2 regions of the Polaromonas sp. DSP2-3-2b2 genome follow, and region 2 is predicted to be linked to the other one. Evidence: predicted binding sites of a transcription regulator. Region 2 holds the regulator's gene; the other holds the start of a gene.

Region 1 (6,687 bases), on a different contig from region 2:
ACGAGCCCGACTTGCGCACCCTGTACGAGCTGACCCTGCTTCGGCAGGGCTACCTGATAGAAGCCGCCGGCTCGCTTGAGCAGGCACGGGAACATCTTGGAGCGGCCCGGTTCGATGCCGTGATCACCGACATGCGTCTGCCTGACGGGCTGGGGCTTGAATTGCTGCGCGATCTGGCCCAACAGCAGCGCACAGAACGCTGCGTGGTCATCACGGCGCACGGTTCGGCTGAAAATGCGGTCGAGGCCCTCAAGGCCGGTGCCTTTGACTACCTCACCAAACCGGTTGACCTCAAGCAGTTCCGCAGTGTGGTGGCGTCGGCCGTGCAGGAAACCCGAAACGTCAGGCAGGCCCTTGTCAAGACCGATATCCGCACCGCGATGCCCGGCGCCGCCGCGCCAACGCCTGGCAAACCGGCTGATGCAGCCGCCATCCTGCAAAAGCTGGTCGGTGAAACGCCTGTGATGCGTGCGGTGAAATCGCGCATCGTGAAGGTGGCCGGCAGCATGGCGCCGGTGCTGATACGCGGCGAGTCCGGCACCGGCAAGGAACTGGTGGCGCGCGCCGTGCATGGCTGCAGTCACCGCGCGGCCCATCCCTTCGTGGCCGTCAACTGCAGCGCGATTCCCGAAAACCTGCTGGAAGCCGAGTTTTTTGGCGCGCGCAAAGGCGCATACACCGGCTCGGTGCAGGACCGGCTGGGCTACTTTCAGGCCGCCAAGGGCGGCACGCTGTTTCTCGACGAGATCGGCGACCTACCGCTGGCCATGCAGTCCAAACTGCTCCGGGCGATCCAGGAACGCACGGTGCGGCCGCTGGGCTCGCCGCAGGAAGACATGGTCGATGTGCGCATCGTCAGCGCCACCCACAAAGATCTGGCATCGGGGGTAGAGGCCGGCAGCTTTCGCCAGGACCTGTATTACCGGCTCAATGTGATCGAGATCACGGTGCCGCCGCTGCGCGAACGGCTGGACGATTTGCCAGCGCTTTGCAATGCCCTGCTGGCCAGGATCTGCCAGGAGTCCGGCCTGGACATGCCCGTGCTGAATCCTGCGGTGCTGGCCCATCTGCGTTCACTGCCGCTCAACGGCAATGTCCGTGAACTGGAAAATATCCTGCATCGGGCCGTTGCCCTGGGCGAAGACAGTCTGACGCAGGTTGACAGCCTACCCGAGCAGCCTGTTGCCGTTCCGGAAAATCTCCAGAACTTTTTGGATCAGCAAGAGCGAAGCATCTTGGTCAGGGTATTGCAGGAAACCGGCTTTAACCGCACGGCTGCAGCCATCCGGCTGGGCCTGAGCCTGCGGCAGATTCGCTACCGCATCGCACGCCTGGAAATTACAACGCCGGGCGAGAGCGATGCGGCTGAAACTCTCGATGACCTTGCCTGAAGCATGCCCACCGCCGGATACCGGCTTGTGGCAGCACGGCTGGTACCGGCATGCGCGGGCCATGGCGTCGCCGAACGCCAATCAACGTCCGGCTGGCGCGCAGATTGATTTGGTCGTGATTCACTCGATCAGCCTGCCGCCGGGGGAGTTCGGCAATGGCAATGTGCAGCGCCTGTTCACCAATCAGCTCGACTGGGACGCGCATCTCTACTTCCAGGGCATCCGGGGGCTTGAAGTTTCAGCGCACTTTTTCATCAGCCGCGCAGGCGATCTTTGGCAATTTGTCGGCTGCGACGACCGTGCCTGGCATGCCGGACACTCCGCTTACCGTGGGCGAAGCCAGTGCAATGACGACTCGATTGGCATTGAACTTGAAGGCCTTGAAGGCAGCACTTTTGAAGTGCCGCAGTACGAAACACTTGCCAGCCTGTGCGCAGCGATCCTCCAAGCCTATCCGGTGACGCATATCGCCGGTCATGAGCATATTGCGCCGGGGCGAAAACTTGACCCGGGACCTGGATTCGACTGGCTTTTGTTACAAGATTCCCTGGCTTTGCCCAATCGTTATTTTCCCAGACTTGCTTGAGGAAATTCTCATTTTTACCGGCTCCAGGCCTGTGTAGTCAGCCGCACGTACCAGTCCTGCAAGCCATGCCTGTCGAGTCTTTATGAGCGTCTGCAAGGCAAAACCGGCGGAAAGCCGCGCCAGCGCTTGGCCTGTTGTCAAAAAGCCTGACTTCATAAGGCCTGAGCGCGGTTTCACAACCAAACCAGGTCGCCTTGACGTTGTCAAAAATAATAAAAAAAGCGAGGTCAGGCAGCTATAACACTCGGCGGCGATACACTACCGGTAGTGGTTGCAGCGGCTTCAGACACTAGGTATAGTGCTTAATCATCAATCAGTCCCTTTGGGTCTGTTCACGAAATTGAAGAGAAAACCAGTCCATCGAACCGCTGGTTTTCGACAGCTTCTTCTTTTTACTGATCCCGCATATCACTTGTTCACCACAACAAATTCAGAGGAAATCATGCAAACAGCACCTTACGCCGTGCCCCATTCATCCAGTGTTCCCGTCAGCAGCTCTGTCAACAACACCGATCTGCCTGTTTCCGGCGCGCTGGCCAACTACCAGATCATTCGCCGCAATGGCTCGGTCGTGGCATTCGAGCCTAGCAAGATCGCCGTCGCCATGATGAAGGCTTTTTTGGCCGTGCATGGCACACAGGGCGCAGCCTCGGTCAGCGTTCGTGAAACCGTCGAAACTCTGACCCAGGCGGTCGTTCGTGCCCTGATGCGCTCACGCCCCAGCGGTGGCACTTTCCACATCGAGGATGTGCAGGATCAGGTTGAACTTGGCCTGATGCGTGGCGGTCACCATGAAATCGCCCGTGCCTATGTGCTGTACCGCGAAAAGCACAATCAGGAGCGCGCCAAACAGTTGCAAGACCAGATGCCTGCCGTGCCGCAGCTGCACGTGATGGATGGCAGGAAGAAGGTGGCACTGGACATCCGCAACCTGCAGGCCCTGATCGAGGCGTCATGCGCCAACCTTGGCGCCGACGTCAAGCCCGACCCGATTGTTTCGGAAACCATGCGCAACCTCTACGACGGCGTGCCCATTGACGAGGTTTACAAGGCATCCATCCTGGCAGCCCGCACGCTGATCGAGAAAGACCCCGACTACACCTACGCCACCGCGCGCCTGCTGATGCACACCATCCGCCGGGAAGTGTTGGGCGAGGAAGTCAACCATGAAGCGATGGCCCTTCGCTATGCCAGCTACTTTCCCGAGTTCATCGCCAAGGGCGTGAAAAACGAACTGCTCGACGAAAAGCTCCAGCAGTTTGACCTGGCCCGCCTTGGCGCGGCGCTCAAGCCCGAGCGCGATCTGCAATTCGACTACCTCGGCCTGCAAACCCTGTTTGACCGCTACTTTTTGCACGTGCGCAAGCAGCGCATCGAATTGCCGCAGGCTTTCTTCATGCGCGTGGCCATGGGCCTGTCGCTCAATGAAACCGACCGCGAAGCGCGCGCCATCGAGTTCTACGAAATTTTGTCGTCGTTCGACTTCATGTCGAGCACGCCGACGCTGTTCAATGCCGGCACGCTGCGCTCGCAGCTCTCGTCGTGCTACCTGACCACCGTGGCCGATGACCTGGGCGGCATCTACGACGCCATCAAGGAAAACGCCCTTCTGTCCAAGTTCGCCGGCGGCCTGGGCAACGACTGGACGCCGGTGCGCGCCATGGGCGCCCACATCAAGGGCACCAACGGCGAATCGCAGGGCGTCGTGCCTTTCCTGAAGGTCGTCAACGACACCGCCGTGGCGGTCAACCAGGGCGGCAAGCGCAAGGGCGCGGTCTGTGCCTACCTGGAAACCTGGCACCTCGACATCGAGGAATTCCTGGAACTGCGCAAGAACACCGGCGACGACCGCCGCCGCACGCACGATATGAACACGTCGAACTGGATTCCCGACCTGTTCATGCGCCGCGTGATGGAAAAAGGCAGCTGGACGCTGTTCTCACCTTCCGACACGCCCGACCTGCACGACAAGTACGGCCAAGAGTTTGAAAAAGCTTATGTGGCCTACGAAGCCCGCGCCGAGCGCGGCGAACTGAAACCCTCGCGCAAGCTGCAGGCCACCGATATGTGGCGCAAGATGCTGTCGATGCTGTTCGAGACCGGCCACCCCTGGATCACGTTCAAGGACGCCTGCAACATCCGCTCGCCGCAGCAGCATGCCGGCGTCGTGCATTCGTCCAACCTGTGCACTGAGATCACGCTCAACACCAGCGCAACCGAAACGGCGGTCTGCAACCTCGGCTCGATCAACCTGGTCCAGCATCTGAAGGACGGCGCGCTCGACCACGACAAGCTGAAGAAAACCATCACCACGGCCATGCGGATGCTGGACAACGTGATCGACATCAACTACTACGCCGTGGAAAAAGCACGCCATTCCAACCTGCAGCACCGCCCGGTCGGCCTGGGCCTGATGGGTTTCCAGGACAGCCTGTACGAGATGCGCGTGCCTTACGCCTCGCAGGCCGCCGTCGAGTTTGCCGACACGTCGATGGAAGCGATCTGCTACCACGCCTATTGGGCGTCGACCGAACTGGCCCGGGAACGCGGCCAGTACGCCAGCTACAAGGGTTCGCTGTGGGACAAGGGCATCCTTCCGCTCGACACGCTCGATATGCTGGCCAAGGAGCGCGGCGGCTATGTGGAAGTGGACCGCTCTTCCACGCTCGACTGGGACGCGCTGCGCCAGAAGATCGCCACGGACGGCATGCGCAACTCCAACTGCGTGGCAATTGCCCCGACCGCGACGATTTCCAACATCATCGGCGTCGATGCCTGCATCGAGCCGTGCTTTGGCAACCTGTCGGTCAAGTCCAACTTGTCGGGCGAGTTCACCGTGATCAATCATTACCTGGTGCGCGACCTGAAAAAGCTCGGTCTTTGGGATGACGTGATGGTCGTTGACCTGAAACACTTCGATGGTTCGCTGCGCCCCATCGACCGGGTTCCGAACGAGATCAAAGCGCTGTACGCCACGGCATTTGAAATCGAAACCTCATGGCTGGTCGAAGCCGGCTCGCGCCGCCAGAAATGGATTGACCAGGCGCAGTCGCTTAACATCTACATGGCCGGCGCGTCGGGCAAGAAGCTCGACGAAACCTACAAGCTGGCCTGGGTGCGGGGACTGAAAACGACATACTACCTGCGCACGCAAAGCGCCACGCATGTCGAGAAATCGACCGTCACGGCCGGCAAGATGAACTCGGTGTCTTCAGGTTCGCAAGCGGCGGCAGCGGGCATGAGCGCCATCGACAAGGCAGCGGCAGCCGCGCAGGCCCAGATGAGCGCAACGCCCGCGACCGACATCAAGTTTTGCGCGATCGACGATCCGGGTTGCGAAGCTTGCCAATAAACAAGCCGTGAATCGCGCGACAACCATTTTTCGCACGATTCACTGCCAGCCCAATGCAAAAAACCAATGCATTGAGCCATAAAATCCGTAGCGGTGTGAATGAACGCTTTTCATTTTTCATCGCTGCTTTCATAATCCCGAAGTATTGGAATTTTCTATGTTGACCTGGGACGAAGAAGTCACACCATCGCTACAGACAACCCCTTTCGGCGACCTGCCAGCCAGCCGCTTCGCAGACCTCCCGCCACCCTCTTTTGCCTCTGCCAGCCAACCTGTGGCTGACGCTCTGGCACCTGCCAAGGCAAAACGCGTCAAAGCCTCCGACAAGCGCATCATCAACGGCCAGACCGACGTCAACCAGCTGGTGCCGTTCAAGTACAAATGGGCCTGGGAAAAGTACCTGTCGTCCTGCGCCAATCACTGGATGCCGCAGGAGGTCAACATGACCCGAGACATCGCGCTGTGGAAAGACCCGAACGGCCTGACCGACGACGAGCGCCGCCTGGTCATGCGCAATCTCGGCTTTTTCACGACGGCCGATTCGCTCGCCGCCAACAACATCGTGCTGGGCACCTATCGGCATATCACCGCGCCGGAATGCCGCCAGTTTTTGCTTCGCCAGGCGTTCGAGGAAGCCATCCACACCCATGCCTACCAGTACATCACCGAGTCGCTCGGCCTGGACGAGGGCGAGATCTTCAACGCCTACAACGAAGTGCAGTCCATCAAGGACAAGGACCAGTTCCTGATCCCCTTCATCGAAGCGATTTCCGATCCGACCTTCAAGACTGGCACACCTGAAGCAGACCAGACCCTGCTCAAGTCGCTGATCGTGTTTGCCTGTCTGATGGAAGGCCTGTTCTTCTACGTTGGTTTCACGCAGATCCTGGCACTGGGCCGGCAAAACAAGATGACCGGCGCGGCCGAGCAGTACCAGTACATCCTGCGCGACGAGTCGATGCACTGCAATTTCGGCATCGACCTGATCAACCAGCTCAAGCTGGAAAATCCGCACCTCTGGACGCCCGAGTTCAAGGCCGAGATCAATGCTCTGTTCATGAAGGCCGTTGAACTTGAATACCGCTATGCCGAAGACACCATGCCGCGCGGCGTGCTCGGCCTGAACGCCTCCATGTTCAAAGGCTACCTGCGCTATATCGCCAACCGCCGTGCCACGCAGATTGGTTTAGAGACGCTTTTCCCGAACGAGGAAAACCCGTTCCCGTGGATGAGCGAGATGATCGACCTGAAAAAAGAGCGCAACTTCTTTGAAACCCGTGTGATCGAATACCAGTCTGGCGGTGCTCTCTCCTGGGACTGACAGCGCACGATTGACAAAAAGCACAAGGCGCACACAA
Region 2 (6,687 bases):
TGAGCGCAGCACATTGGCCACTGATTTAGAGCCACATGGGTTTTGACCTGCTTCCCGGAGGTCACGCGCCATCAAATCAAACGCAGTTCTGGCGTTTTCCTGGATGCGCATTAAGTTGTCGTTGACCTTGGCTGTTTGACTGGTCGAGACGAAAATACTGAGCACGCCCCCAACGATGACCAGGCCCAGTACCATCGAGATCATCAGTTCGATCAGGGTTAGACCACGTTGGTATTGGCGTTGCTCTGGCGCAGCGGTGTTGCACTTCATGCTTGGCTGGTTTCTACAAGGCTTTAAGTGGTTCATAGATATGCCTTAAAGCCTGGAAAAGGTTTCGACAATTTGCGCCCCCAAACCACCCAAACCTTCGTCATTCCAACTCACCTGAACGCGACAATTGCCGTCCGCATCACACAACACCGCGCCGCAGGTGAATTCGTTTGCTTTTGTGGTCTTTACCTCAGATTGGAGCGAGGTTATCCAGTCTCTGAGATTGTTGTTGACCAAGGTAGTCCCAGTCACGGCTGCAGGATTGCAAATTGGCCCGATCTTGCCATCCGCGTTCAGCGAACCGGTGTTGTAAGCCAATGCTTTGGCGCTGGCGCGGTCCACGCGCATGGCGTCCAGGATGTAGTAGCTCATCACCACGGCTTGTGTTTTTTGCATGCTGCTCTGATTTCCCTTGATGGCGCGCGCTTGCAGGGCGGCCATCCCAAGCAGGCCAAAACTGGTGATTAGCAACGCCACCAGAACTTCTATCAAACTAGCACCACTTTGGGTTTTTAAAGAGTTGGGTTTCATAAGCATTTGCTTAGCCTCGACATCAGTTTTAGGTAGGCGCTGGGCAAGAAGCTGCGACACCAGTTTTTTTGACGACATTAACTCGCCCTACAGAATTGATCACGATATCTCTTGAGCGTGTGTCGTTTGTGAGTGCGGTTGAGCTGCTGCAGACACGAAGAGTGCCCGCTCCAAAGCTTCCATCCATTAGTTTTGTTTGTCCATCGGAGCTAAAAGAAACATAAGAAGGTAAGTTGGTTTTTATGATGATGTTATTTGTCAGTGCCTGGCTGATGGCAGTGATGGTTTCGTCGGTGGTATCGACCTTTGCGCTTGCGCCGCTGTGGTCGTTATCGTTGAACGTGATCCACCCCTGCGACCATTCACCTGTTGTGGTGCATTGCGTACCGTTGGCGCTCATACAGACAGTGACGCGCTTACCCCGGCGAATTGCGTCTGACCTTGCGCGCGCAAAGGTGGCAATCAAATCGTTGGTGGTGGATGTGAGGTTGGATGACGCGATCAGGCCTTGAAAACTAGGCACCGCGAGTGAAGCGAGAATCGCCACGATGGCAATCACCACCAACAATTCAATTAGGGTGAACCCTTTGGTGGAGCTGCGCAGCCTAGCAGAGTGTGTGAACATGCTTCAAGTTTATTCAGATGTAACGAGGCAAACGAGTCCGTTTGTCGCCACCGGCTGTCCTCCCGTCGGTTTGACTGTCAGGACCGTCTACCGCCCCACCTCATCCACCATCGCCCTGAATTCGTCAATATCCTCAAAACTCCGGTAAACGCTGGCGAAGCGGATATAGGCGATCTTGTCGAGCTTTTTCAATTCCAGCATGACAAGTTCGCCAAGGCGGCTAAAAACTACTTCGCGCAGGCCGAGGTTCAGCAGCTGCCGATGAGGCCAGCGTTGAAGGTGCTATTGCCCCCATAAGCTTGAAATCGGCACAGCCCAGAGGCTCTCCCCAAGTGGCAGTGTTTCAGTGCCATCGTAGAGAATCACCCCCAACCTGAACTGGTCTCCAGCAATATTCGCCAGCCGTTTGAGACCGCGCAGATCGGCTTGCCTGACCGAAGCCGTAGCCTTGATCTCCACCCCAATCAATTGGCCAACTGCGTTTTCGATGACGACATCGACTTCGAACTGATCGTGATCGCGGTAGTAAAGCAGTTGGTAGTCGCCGTCGGCGCTTGTGGCGTGCTTGAGCAGTTCCCCATACACGAAGGTTTCCAGCACATGACGAAACCGGCTGCGATCCTGCGCCACCATGGCGGGTGTCAGATCTATCAGGGTGGACATCAGGCCAGAATCGATGAACTGCACCTTGGGGGTTTTTACCACCCGGCTGAGCCGGTTCATGGCCCAAACATTGACTCGCTTGAGCAGGTACATCTGTTCAAATATGCTGACATATCGGGCTGCCGTCTTGTGATCCAGCCCGACCTGGCCGCCCAATTGTGTGTAATTGCACATCTGGCCTGAAACATGTGCCAATGCTCGCAAAAAGCGGGGCAGCTGGTCAATTCGGTCAATACCCGCCACATCGCGCACATCGCGCACATCGCGCTGGATGATGGCGTCGATGTACTGGCGAGCCCAAGCCGTGCGCCGGCGCGGTGTGGCGCCTGAAACAGCTTCAGGGTAACCGCCACGCAGCACCGCTTCTACCAGCGCCTCTCCCACCAATGGAGTGGACAATTTGGGGAGATGACCGGCAAAGGCGCTGTCCAGCCAGTTGAGGGTGGTGCCGTGCATCTCGCTTTGCGACAGGGGCAATAACATCAGGGTTTCCATCCGCCCGGCCAGCGAATCCGCCACGGCGGACAGCGCCATCAAATTGGCCGACCCCGTCAGCAGGAAGCGTCCGGGGCGCCTGTCCTCATCAACGGTTTTCTTGATGGCAAGCAGGAGAGCCGGAGCTCGCTGGACTTCATCAATGATGGCTCTATCCAGACTGCGAATCATCCCCACTGGGTCTTCCCTTGCGGCCAGCAGAGTCAGCTCATCGTCAAGCGTGAGGTAGCGTAGCTCTGGGCCAGCCATCTGGCGTACCAGTGTTGTCTTGCCGGCTTGCCTTGGACCGGCGATTAATACGACGGGCGTGTCTGTCAGGGCCTCGGCGACGCGTGCTTCGATGTGCCTTGAATAGAGTGGGGCAGGGACGTTCATGGATGCACGATAGTACCGTGCGATTGGGAATCCATCAACGTAAATCAGGGAATTTAAAGTCGTGAAATTGGGAATGCAAGGACGTTAAATTGGGAAATTTAGAAGCCTGAAAATGTGAAAGACTCATCTTAAGGTCCCGTAGATACCAAGCCTACCGCCCAACCTCATCCACCATCGCCCTGAACTCATCGATATCCTCAAAACTCCGGTACACGCTGGCGAAGCGGATGTACGCAATCTTGTCGAGCTTCTTGAGTTCTAGCATGACCAGTTCGCCCAGGCGGCTGGAGGCCACCTCGCGCAAACCCAGGCTCAGCAGCTTTTCCTCGATCTGCTCGACCGCTGCATCGATCTGGGCGGTGCTGACCGGGCGCTTGCGCAGCGCCAGGGTCATAGAACCCAAAATCTTGCTGCGCTGGTAGTCGGTGCGGCGGCCGTCTTTCTTGACGATGGACGGAAAGCTGACGTCGGCGCGCTCGTAGGTGGTGAAGCGCTTTTCGCAGGCTGCGCACTGGCGGCGGCGGCGAATGAAGTCGGCGTCTTCTGAAATCCGGGTTTCGACCACCTGGGTTTCAAGATGGCCGCAAAAAGGACATTTCATAAGTCCCCCGCGCAGGTTCTTAAGCGTTTCAGGCCGTTTGCGCAACAACCACGGGCGCAAGCAGCTATTGAATTAATAGCTGTCGCGCCCTTCATGGCGTTCAGCCGTAAACCGGAAACCGGCTGGTCAGGGCATGAACCTTAGCGCGAACCGCTTCGATGTTGGCCGCATCGCGCGGATTGTCGAGCACGTCGGCAATCAGCTGGGCCGTCATGCGCGCTTCCTCGTCGCCAAAGCCGCGCGTCGTCATGGCCGGGGTGCCAATGCGCACGCCGCTGGTGACCATCGGCTTTTCCGGGTCGTTCGGAATGGCGTTCTTGTTGATCGTCATGTGGGCGCTGCCCAGCACGGCTTCGGCTTCCTTACCAGTGATGCCCTTGGCGCGCAAATCGACCAGCATGACGTGGCTTTCGGTGCGGCCGCTGACGATGCGCAGGCCGCGCTCGGTCAACGTTTCAGCAACGATTTGCGCATTTTTCAACACTTGCTGCTGGTAAGTCTTGAACTCGGGCGACATGGCTTCCTTGAAGGCGATGGCCTTGGCGGCAATCACATGCATCAGCGGGCCACCCTGCAGGCCGGGGAAAATCGCGCTGTTGATGGCCTTTTCGTGCTGGGCCTTCATCAGGATGATGCCTCCGCGCGGGCCGCGCAGGCTTTTGTGCGTGGTTGACGTCACCACGTCGGCATGCGGCACCGGGTTGGGGTAGATGCCGGCGGCAATCAAACCGGCGTAATGCGCCATGTCCACCAGGAAAATCGCGCCGACGTCCTTGGCCACCTTGGCGAAACGCTCGAAATCAATGCGCAGGCTGTAGGCCGAAGCGCCCGCAATGATCAGCTTGGGCTTGCTTTCGTGGGCCTTGCGCTCCATCGCGTCGTAGTCGATTTCTTCCTTGTCGTTCAGGCCGTAAGACACGACATTGAACCACTTGCCGCTCATGTTGAGCGACATGCCGTGCGTCAGGTGGCCGCCTTCGGCCAGGCTCATGCCCATGATGGTGTCGCCGGGCTTCAGGAAGGCGAGGAACACGGCTTCGTTGGCCGACGCGCCGCAATGCGGCTGCACGTTGGCGGCATCGGCGCCAAAAATTTGCTTGACGCGGTCGATGGCAAGCTGTTCGGCGACATCGACATGTTCGCAACCGCCGTAGTAGCGGCGACCGGGGTAGCCTTCGGCGTATTTGTTGGTGAGCTGCGAGCCTTGCGCGGCCATGACGGCGGGCGAAGCGTAGTTTTCGCTGGCGATCAGCTCGATGTGCTGTTCCTGGCGGGCGTTTTCAGCCTGGATGGCGGCAAAGATTTCTGGGTCGGTCTGTTCGATGAGAATGTTGCGGTGGTACATGGCAGTCCTTCAAGACTTCGGTTCCTTGTCCTTTGGCTCTGTTTAAGAGCAGAGGAAGCAAGGGCTGCCCAGGCGAACGGCTGAACGCTTTTTGGCCAAATAGCCGCAAACGGTGCGCTTCCCCGTGGTGTCCCACGTCCGCACCGATGGTTGTAAAACCCCGGTGCCTATCGCCAGTCGCGCACCGCGCTAGTGTAGCGCAGGGTGCTTGTCCAGTCAGTTCTCAAGCCATCAGGACTGGTCCAGTTGCGCCACATCCTGTGAAAGTTTGCGGTCAGAGGACGGGGTCTGCGTCTCGGCTGGCAAGGAGACTGACGTGGTTCGCGCTGGTGCTGGTGCTGCAACGTAACGCGTGGTCGTGGGCGGGCGCTTGCCGCCGACCACGTCCAGCAGGCGGGCGCGTTCGGCCATCACCTTGCTCGCATAGCCGCCGTCGCTTTCCAGATTGGCGGCACCCACATAGTATTTGAGCCCGCCTTCGATGGAGCCGGCGCGTGTGATGCACTCCTGCAGCACCTTGACACCGACACGCAGGTTGGCCACCGGGTCGAAGGCGGCGAGCCTGCCGCCGATCTTGGCGTATTTGTCATGATGAACCTGCGTCATCACCTGCATCAGGCCCTGCGCGCCCACCGGGCTCTGGGCGAATGGATTGAAACCCGATTCAATGGCCATGATCGCCAGGATCAGCGTCGGGTCGAGTTTGGCGTTGTGGCCAATCTCGAAGGCTTCGGCCACCAGCGTTCCGACCGGCTCCTGCGCTACCGAATACTTCTTGCTGATCCACGAGGCAACTGCCGCCTGCTGGCTCGACAAGGCCTTGGGCTTGTCAACAACCGGACGCTCGGCCACCACCGGTTCCCTGGGTGTGAAGCTTGCGGGTTCCACCACCGGTGCGCGTCGTTCCTGCAGCCAGGCCATGAGCTTGACCTCGCCTGCGTCGCGCAGGTCGGGCCGGGCCATCAGCGTGACCACCGCAAAGGCCACGACCAGGCCCAAAAGGGCAAAACTGCTGTGCGTGATCACGAAAAATCCACGGGCAATGTCGTCGGCAACCGTCCCAAGGCCGCTTTTCACATTCTTCAGATAAGCCTTGACGTTGAAATCAGGACGGTTATTCACTAGCGCTGTCATAGCACTCCTTTCTTTGCATGCAGACCTTGGGGGGTTGCGCAGGCTTTGATTGGGTCGCCATCAAACCAGGCAGATGCCTGCTGGTTGTTGACCCTCGTTGATACTGCCGGGGAAGGCAGCGCGTTCGGGTAAGCCCTTGTCTTTGGGGAGCTTGAGCGCATTCTAGTTTTGGGTTAAATAACCTGTCAATAATAAAGAATTTAATTGATATATGAAATTATGTTTAAAGAAGGCTTTTTTTGTCAAAAAACAGTCAAATTCACGATGTTCAGTGTTTCTTTTCAAAGCTTGCTTCAGGTAACGTTTGGCACGGCAATGCCTGGGCATGGCCGGGTAATGTCTAAAGAAAATACCAATCGCTCCGGTTTGCGCGATTGAAAATTTAGGCTTGCCGGCATGATGCGGCGGCTTTAATCTGCAGTTGTCCGAGTTTTCGGACGCCAACCGGGTAACCAGTCCCGGTAATACCCGGAAGCAATCACTTGCTTCCATCGCACTGCGAGACGATTCATCTCTCCTTTTGCGAAGCCAGATGGCATGGGTTTTATGCCCGCCATCAACCCCGGCCAGTCCTGCTGACCGGGGTTTTTCTTTTTCCGGTGACCCGCTTCACAACAAGGCATTGACCTTTGGCGCCGGGTGTCAAAA

The links. The regulator NrdR, encoded in region 2, represses ribonucleotide reductase genes. The targets are predictions, from matches to a motif close to CACNANATNTNGTG.
Region 1: the regulator NrdR is predicted to act here: its motif matches at 2,265-2,278, upstream of ACP7AD_RS14705 (ribonucleoside-diphosphate reductase subunit alpha).

What each region holds. Positions count from the first base shown of each region.
Region 1 is NZ_JAFCTH010000019.1:59,864-66,550, forward strand. It holds gene ACP7AD_RS14695 (sigma-54-dependent transcriptional regulator) at 1-1,391, shown strand, start outside; gene ampD (1,6-anhydro-N-acetylmuramyl-L-alanine amidase AmpD) at 1,378-1,977, shown strand; gene ACP7AD_RS14705 (ribonucleoside-diphosphate reductase subunit alpha) at 2,420-5,329, shown strand; gene ACP7AD_RS14710 (ribonucleotide-diphosphate reductase subunit beta) at 5,487-6,650, shown strand.
Region 2 is NZ_JAFCTH010000018.1:33,248-39,934, reverse strand. It holds gene ACP7AD_RS14275 (PilW family protein) at 1-270, opposite strand, end outside; gene pilV (type IV pilus modification protein PilV) at 316-801, opposite strand; gene ACP7AD_RS14265 (GspH/FimT family pseudopilin) at 830-1,426, opposite strand; partial or broken gene ACP7AD_RS14260 (transcriptional regulator NrdR) at 1,514-1,684, opposite strand; gene ACP7AD_RS14255 (ATP-binding protein) at 1,709-2,959, opposite strand; gene nrdR (transcriptional regulator NrdR) at 3,111-3,560, opposite strand; gene glyA (serine hydroxymethyltransferase) at 3,661-4,905, opposite strand; ZMP/ZTP riboswitch at 4,965-5,096, opposite strand; gene ACP7AD_RS14240 (transglycosylase SLT domain-containing protein) at 5,137-6,039, opposite strand; gene ACP7AD_RS14235 (hypothetical protein) at 6,202-6,531, opposite strand.